DNA from 2 places in the Thalassotalea coralli genome. Region 2 is predicted to be linked to the other one. Evidence: predicted binding sites of a transcription regulator. Region 2 holds the regulator's gene; the other holds the start of a gene.
What was found. Region 2 encodes FNR, which switches genes on or off when oxygen is low (the NO sensors DNR and NnrR bind a similar motif). Its sites were predicted from a motif close to TTGATCTAGATCAA; they were not measured.

Region 1: the regulator FNR is predicted to act here: its motif matches at 1,407-1,420, upstream of napE (periplasmic nitrate reductase, NapE protein).

Annotation. Positions count from the first base shown of each region.
Region 1 is NZ_JBVVBK010000001.1:839,270-842,528, forward strand. Features, by position in the region: gene napA (nitrate reductase catalytic subunit NapA) at 1-346, opposite strand, end outside; gene ACOB80_RS03765 (chaperone NapD) at 356-658, opposite strand; gene napF (ferredoxin-type protein NapF) at 651-1,178, opposite strand; gene napE (periplasmic nitrate reductase, NapE protein) at 1,188-1,349, opposite strand; gene ACOB80_RS03780 (GNAT family N-acetyltransferase) at 1,557-3,259, shown strand, end outside.
Region 2 is NZ_JBVVBK010000002.1:509,387-512,645, forward strand. Features, by position in the region: gene ACOB80_RS07620 (heavy metal translocating P-type ATPase) at 1-483, shown strand, start outside; gene ccoS (cbb3-type cytochrome oxidase assembly protein CcoS) at 483-686, shown strand; gene ACOB80_RS07630 (sulfite exporter TauE/SafE family protein) at 693-1,361, shown strand; gene fnr (fumarate/nitrate reduction transcriptional regulator Fnr) at 1,405-2,124, shown strand; gene uspE (universal stress protein UspE) at 2,221-3,150, shown strand.

The sequences.
Region 1 (3,259 bases), on a different contig from region 2:
CCCCATTTTTGTCGTACTTACCGTTTTTCATACGTAGCAATGGAGTTGTAAGCCTGTCTTTACCGTACATTATTTTCGATAAGAAGTAGCCTTTAATACAGTTTAAGCCTTTGTTAACAGGCGACTTGATATCACCATGAGTAGCAACAACTTTACCATCCATTACGCCAACGTTAATACTACAGCCTGTACCACAAAAGCGGCATGCAGCTTTGTCCCATTTCAGTTTAGTAATGTCACTGCTAGTGATTAGGTTGGAAGCTGATGCTGGTACAGACACTCCTGCAACGGCTGCAGCAGCTGCTACCGCATTAGCTTTTATAAATTCTCTGCGATTAATGCTCATGGTGTCACCTTATTCTTCCGTAACAAATTGATGGTAAACCGGCGAAAGGCTATACAAGCCGGTATGGTATTTAAGTTGGTCAATTGAAGCGCCGATTTGCCCCTGGCTCGAGGCTTCAATAGTAAAAACGATTTTTCCATTGCCGTCATCGGCATGGATTTCTGCTCCGTCTATTTGGCTGATATCAGATTTAACCAAATCAACTAAATCAAGCTGTGCGTGAGCAACAAAGCTGGCAACGTGATATTCGTCACTTTTTAAAGGAACATCTTTTTGCGGCTCGTAAATTGATACTGTTTCCGAGTTAACCATTAATCACCTCTTTTTCTAATTTTTCAGGTGTTATTTCGATTGAATCTTGTGGGCAAGTACTTATACAAGCACCACAAAAGTTGCAGGCGGAAGAATCAAGAGCAGGTTGTGGAATAACGCCCTTAGTATATTGGAAGCTGATTGCGCTTTGATCACAGACATCTTGGCAGCTTTGACAATAAATATCGTTTGCTGCTAAACACCTCTCGTCTATCGCTATCGCTGCCACCCAAGCTTGATCAGAGCGCTCTGATAACTCTTGAAACAAAGGTTGTTCGCAAACATCGTGACAGGCCATGCAAAAAGTGCATTCATCTTTAGAAAAGTCTATTGATGGGTAGCCCGAATCGTCGTGCTTAATAATAGACGTTTCACATGCGTCAATGCACTTTGAACACTGAGTACAATGTTCAATAAAATGCTTTTCACTTTTTATCCAAGGTAAACGCAATTGAGGCTTTTGCTTTGCAAAATTGCCACGAAAAAGCCTTCTGCGTGATGGATTTTCCACCATTGCCATTGAAGAAGCCTAGCTTGCAGGTGGACCAAAAATAATTTGAGAAATCCAAATCATAAACCCGTAACCACCGACAATGATTACAGATAATATCGGGGCCAAAAAGACAACGAGAAATATAAATACATTCCTTTCATGCTTTTTGGCATTACTTTCAAGTTCTTGTTCTTGCATGCCAGTTACCCTTAATTTGCTCTGTATATATCATTTCTTGTTTTTGTTATATTTTCGTTGATTTAAAACAAGCTTTTAATCAAGAAATGTTAAATTTTGTTTAAAAAGTGCCCCGTGAATAAGTGTAGTTCAGCTTTTTGACTTTGCCTGATAAAATTATCAAAGTTTAGAAAAAATCATTTTAGTGTCTTAGATTTAGAGAAATTCATGCTCAAGAATATAGTGTCTTTTATTGAACAATTAACGGAACTTCAGCAGAGGCGTTTAGTCATTGTAGCTGGTGAGCGTGATTTTCAACTTTCTGTAACACAATTCATTGTGTCGTCATATCAAGGTTTATTGAGTGAACGATTCATCGGCCTGTCTTGGAATCAAGCCATTGATGGTTGCCTATGCGTAGCTAAAAATTATCGCCATCACTTGGGAAGAGAAACGAATCTCGTGGTGTTTGACGATGATGCTTTCCACCCGGATGCTTTTGCGGCGTTATCAGGAACCTTGAAAGTAGGAGGTTTGTTAATTTGGCTGCCATCTGAGTATCAGCAGCATGCACCTGACCCTTTTATCCAGCATATTTGGCAACAAGTAAATAGCTCACAAAGCGTCGTCTCTATAAAAGAGGGGCAACCGGTTGAGCTTCCTAATTTGCTTGACGAAAGTTCGAATAAAATAGGTACTAAACAGAAAACTTCCAGAAAATATGGCGCACTGACTGAAGATCAACAAAGCGCTGTAGAGGCAATCGTAAAAGTCGCCACTGGCCATAGCAAACGGCCTCTGGTAATAACCGCAGATCGTGGTCGTGGGAAATCAACTGCGTTAGCTCTAGCTTGCAATGAACTATTTAACTCTGTTGACAAGAAACAAAGTATCGCAATTTGTGCACCTAACCAGTTTGCAGTTGATATTTTATTTTTTCATTTACAACGACTTTTTCCAGAAGGAAAGCTAAAGGGAACACGTTTTGAAGTTGACCAGCACCTTATTAGCTATATGCCAATCGATGTTTTATTAAAAGGCGAGTTTAACGACATGGCTAGTCCAAGTTTGGTTCTTGTGGATGAAGCCGCAGCGATACCTATCTATTTGCTAAAACAATTAACGCAAAAATTCTCGCGCCTTGTTTTCTCTACAACTCAGCATGGTTACGAAGGGGCAGGAAGGGGCTTTACTTATAAATTTGTTAAAGAGCTAAAAGAAAATAACAAGCAAACAAGTGAATTGCATTTAATGTCTCCAATTAGGTGGAGAGAAGGCGATCCATTGGAACAATTTACCTTTGATGCCTTTTTGCTTTCGGCAAAAACGGCAATTTGCCAGCAATTGCGAGAAAGTGGCATTTCGCCAAACTCAATCAATTTCAGACAAGTGCAACAGCACGAGTTGTTAAATGACAAGGCTTTACTTGAGCAAGTGTTTGCGACTTTAGTAACGGCTCATTATCAAACTTCTCCAAGTGATCTCAAGTTATTACTCGATAACCCAAGTATTTACATTTTTGTTGGCTATGAGGCGAACTTTAACAATATATTAGCGGTTGCTTTGATTGCTGAAGAAGGAAATAGTGAATCCAGTGTAAGCTTATCTAAGCAGCGAAGCGAACAAGTAATTGCTAGTGAGTCGCAGTTAAAAAACCAGTTTATTCCTCAGTCTCTATTGAGACATTTAGCATTCCAAGAAGCATTTGAATGGCAATATTGGCGGGTAATGCGTATTGCTGTGGTGCCTGAATATCAGCAGTTGGGAATTGGCTCTCAGTTACTTAATTTTGTTAACGAGCAGGCACGGCAATCAGAGGTTCATACATTGGGAACAAGCTTTGGCTTGTCTGCTTCTTTGTATCACTTTTGGTCCGATAATGGCTTCCGTCCCGTGCGTTTAGGGGTAAATAAAGATAATGCAAGCGGTGA
Region 2 (3,259 bases):
AACACACTCATGCTATCTGGTGACAACCAACAAGGTTGTGAAAAAGTTCAAAAAGAACTGCAGCTTGATGAAATTAAAAGCCAACTTACTGCACAAGATAAAATGGAATTGTTAACCTCTAGGCAGGAGCACGAAAAAATTGCCATGGTTGGTGACGGTGTTAATGACACACCTGTATTTGGTGCCGCTCACGTCTCTATTGCAATGGGCAGTGGTACAGATATTGCCAAAAGTGGTGCAGACGTTATTCTTTTAAACAACCGCTTAAATGCTATTATAGATTTATTGCATGTAGCAGATAAAACCAGGCGAATTATTTGGCAAAACTATGGCTGGGCGTTTGGCTATAACGCAATTGTATTGCCATTAGCCGTGAGTGGTTATATTACTCCTTATATGGCAGTAATCGGCATGTCATTAAGTTCAATTTTGGTAATTACTAATTCACTGCGTTTATTAAAAACGAAAAGGCCAAACAAGTAATGAGCATTATCTACGTTTTAATTCCAATCGCTATTTTATTGACAATAGCTGGGATTTACTTTTTCTTTTGGGCGGTCAAATCAAATCAATTTGATGATCTAGAGAAGCAAGGGTTGAGCATTTTGTTTGATGAAGACAAAAAAGATAAGACAACATCGCAAACCGCTGCTAATGATCAGCGTAACAACTCACCTAAAGAATAACCCTAGATGCAACTAGACCTGTTATCGGCGTTTTTAATAGGATTACTAGGAACAGGCCACTGCATTGGCATGTGCGGAGGTATTGCGTCGATGCTTACCGGTGCAGTTAGAGACAATAACCCTAAAAAGCAGTTATATATTATTTGCTACAACGCTGGCAGGATTTTTTCTTATACCTTGTTAGGCACAATTGTTGGCTTTACCAGTTCATTAATGGTCAAACAACTTGGCTTTCCTGTGCTAATACTAAACGTTATTGCCGGTGTTTTTCTCATTCTACTCGGACTGTATATTGGCCAATGGGCGTTTCTGCTAGTTCACGTAGAGAAAGTTGGAAAGAGTCTGTGGCAAACGTTGCAACCACTATCAAAACATTTAATTCCCGTTGATTCGGCGACTAAAGCAACCTTTTTAGGCGCTTTATGGGGTTGGCTACCATGCGGGCTTATTTATTCTACGCTAACTTGGTCATTAGCATCTGGCAGTGCACTTCAAGGCGGCCTTATCATGCTAAGCTTCGGATTGGGAACTTTACCTGCTCTATTACTGGTATCTTTTGGCGCTTCTAAGGTTAATGCATTGTTAACAAAGATTTGGGTTCGCCGTGCAATTGCCTTAATGTTAATTTTTTATGGAATAATTACACTAAAATTTGCATATATGAAGATGTTCTAATAATATTCCACTTGGAATTACCCGTAGAGAATTTAAGGATATTATGTACAAGCGTCAATGCTCAGGTCAGCAACATATTCATTGCCAAAATTGTAGTATCAGTGAACTGTGTCTCCCGTTTTCTCTTAACGCGCAAGAGTTGGAAACTCTAGACCAAATAATTGATCGTAAGCGACCTATTCAAAAAGGTGAGCAGATATTCCAAGATGGCGAGCAAATGAAATCGCTTTACGCGATTCGTTCAGGTACTTTCAAAACTTACACTGTCAACGAAAGTGGCGAAGAGCAAATTACAGGCTTCCACTTAGCTGGTGATTTATTAGGTTTTGATGCTATTGCTTCTGCCGAACACCCAAGTTTTGCTAAAGCTCTAGAAACTTCAATGGTGTGTGAAATTCCATACGACACGCTAGACTCCCTATCTAACGCAATGCCAAAATTGAAAAAGCAAATGTTACGTATGATGAGCGCTGAAATTCGTACTGATCAAGAAATGATGACTTTGCTTAACCGCAAAAACGCAGAACAACGTTTGGCAACTTTTTTATCGACGCTAAGCAGTCGTTATAAAGAACGCGGTTTATCTTCTGTTGAATTTAGATTGTCAATGACACGAAGTGATATCGGTAACTACATAGGCTTAACAGTTGAAACAATAAGCCGTTTAATTAATCGCTTTGACAAAAATGGACTAATCAAGGTTGATGGTAAGCTAATTACTATCCTGAATAATGAAAAGCTAGACGAAGTAGCTTCTTTATAAATAATTACTGGTCCCTTGATTTAAAACAATAAATTCCCGTGCGCAAACGCCAGCAGTCGCTATAATTGAATTAAAAGTGACTATTTGGAGTTTGCCATGGAGAAGTATAAAAAAATTCTCGCCGTTATAGATCCTACTGTAGAAGAGCAAAAGGCGCTTAACCGTGCAATTGAATTAGCGAGTAAAACTAACGCTTCAATTACCGCTTTTCTTTCTATATTTGATTTTTCCTACGAAATGACAACGATGCTTTCCGCAGATGAACGAGAAGCAATGCGTCAGTCTTTAATTCGTGACCGTGAAGAGTGGTTACAAGAAATTATCGACGAATCTCCACACGAACACGTTAACATTGACTCTCAAGTTGTTTGGCACAACCGCCCTTTTGAACCTATTATCGAACAAGTGCTGCATAACGGTTACGATATTGTCATTAAAGGAACTCATGAGCACGACAAGTTAAAATCGGTAATATTTACCCCAACTGATTGGCATATTCTCCGTAAATGCCCTTGCCCAGTATTATTGGTGAAAGATCACTTGTGGCCAAAAGACGGGAATATATTGGCAGCACTGAATGTAGGAAGCGATGAACAAGAGCACCAGTCTCTTAACAGCATAATTACAGAAGAGGCAGTTAATCTAGCTAACCTCATTCAAGGCAATGTCCATTTAGTTAATTCATTTCCTGGTACGCCAGTAAATATAGCGATAGAAATTCCAGAGTTTAATGCAAACGAATACAACGACTCCATGTATGAACATCACAAGAATGCCATGGTTAATCATGCAGAAAAATTTGGCATTTCAGCAGAGCAGACCCACATTGAAGAAGGCTTACCTGAAGATGTTATCGAAGCAGTTTCTAGTAAGTTAGATGCAGAGTTAGTTATTTTAGGCACAATAGGCCGTACAGGTTTATCTGCCGCTTTAATCGGAAATACAGCTGAGCATGTCATTGATCGATTGAACTGTGACGTTTTAGCTTTAAAACCAGCGGGTTATAGTTCACCACTTCAAGACTAAATTTTCGACATTAATGGAATGAAATAACCAGCTTCAAATGCTGGTTATTTTTTACTTATCATCTTGCCTATACCGCATTATAATACGCCCCTTTTTACACGCTCCTAGC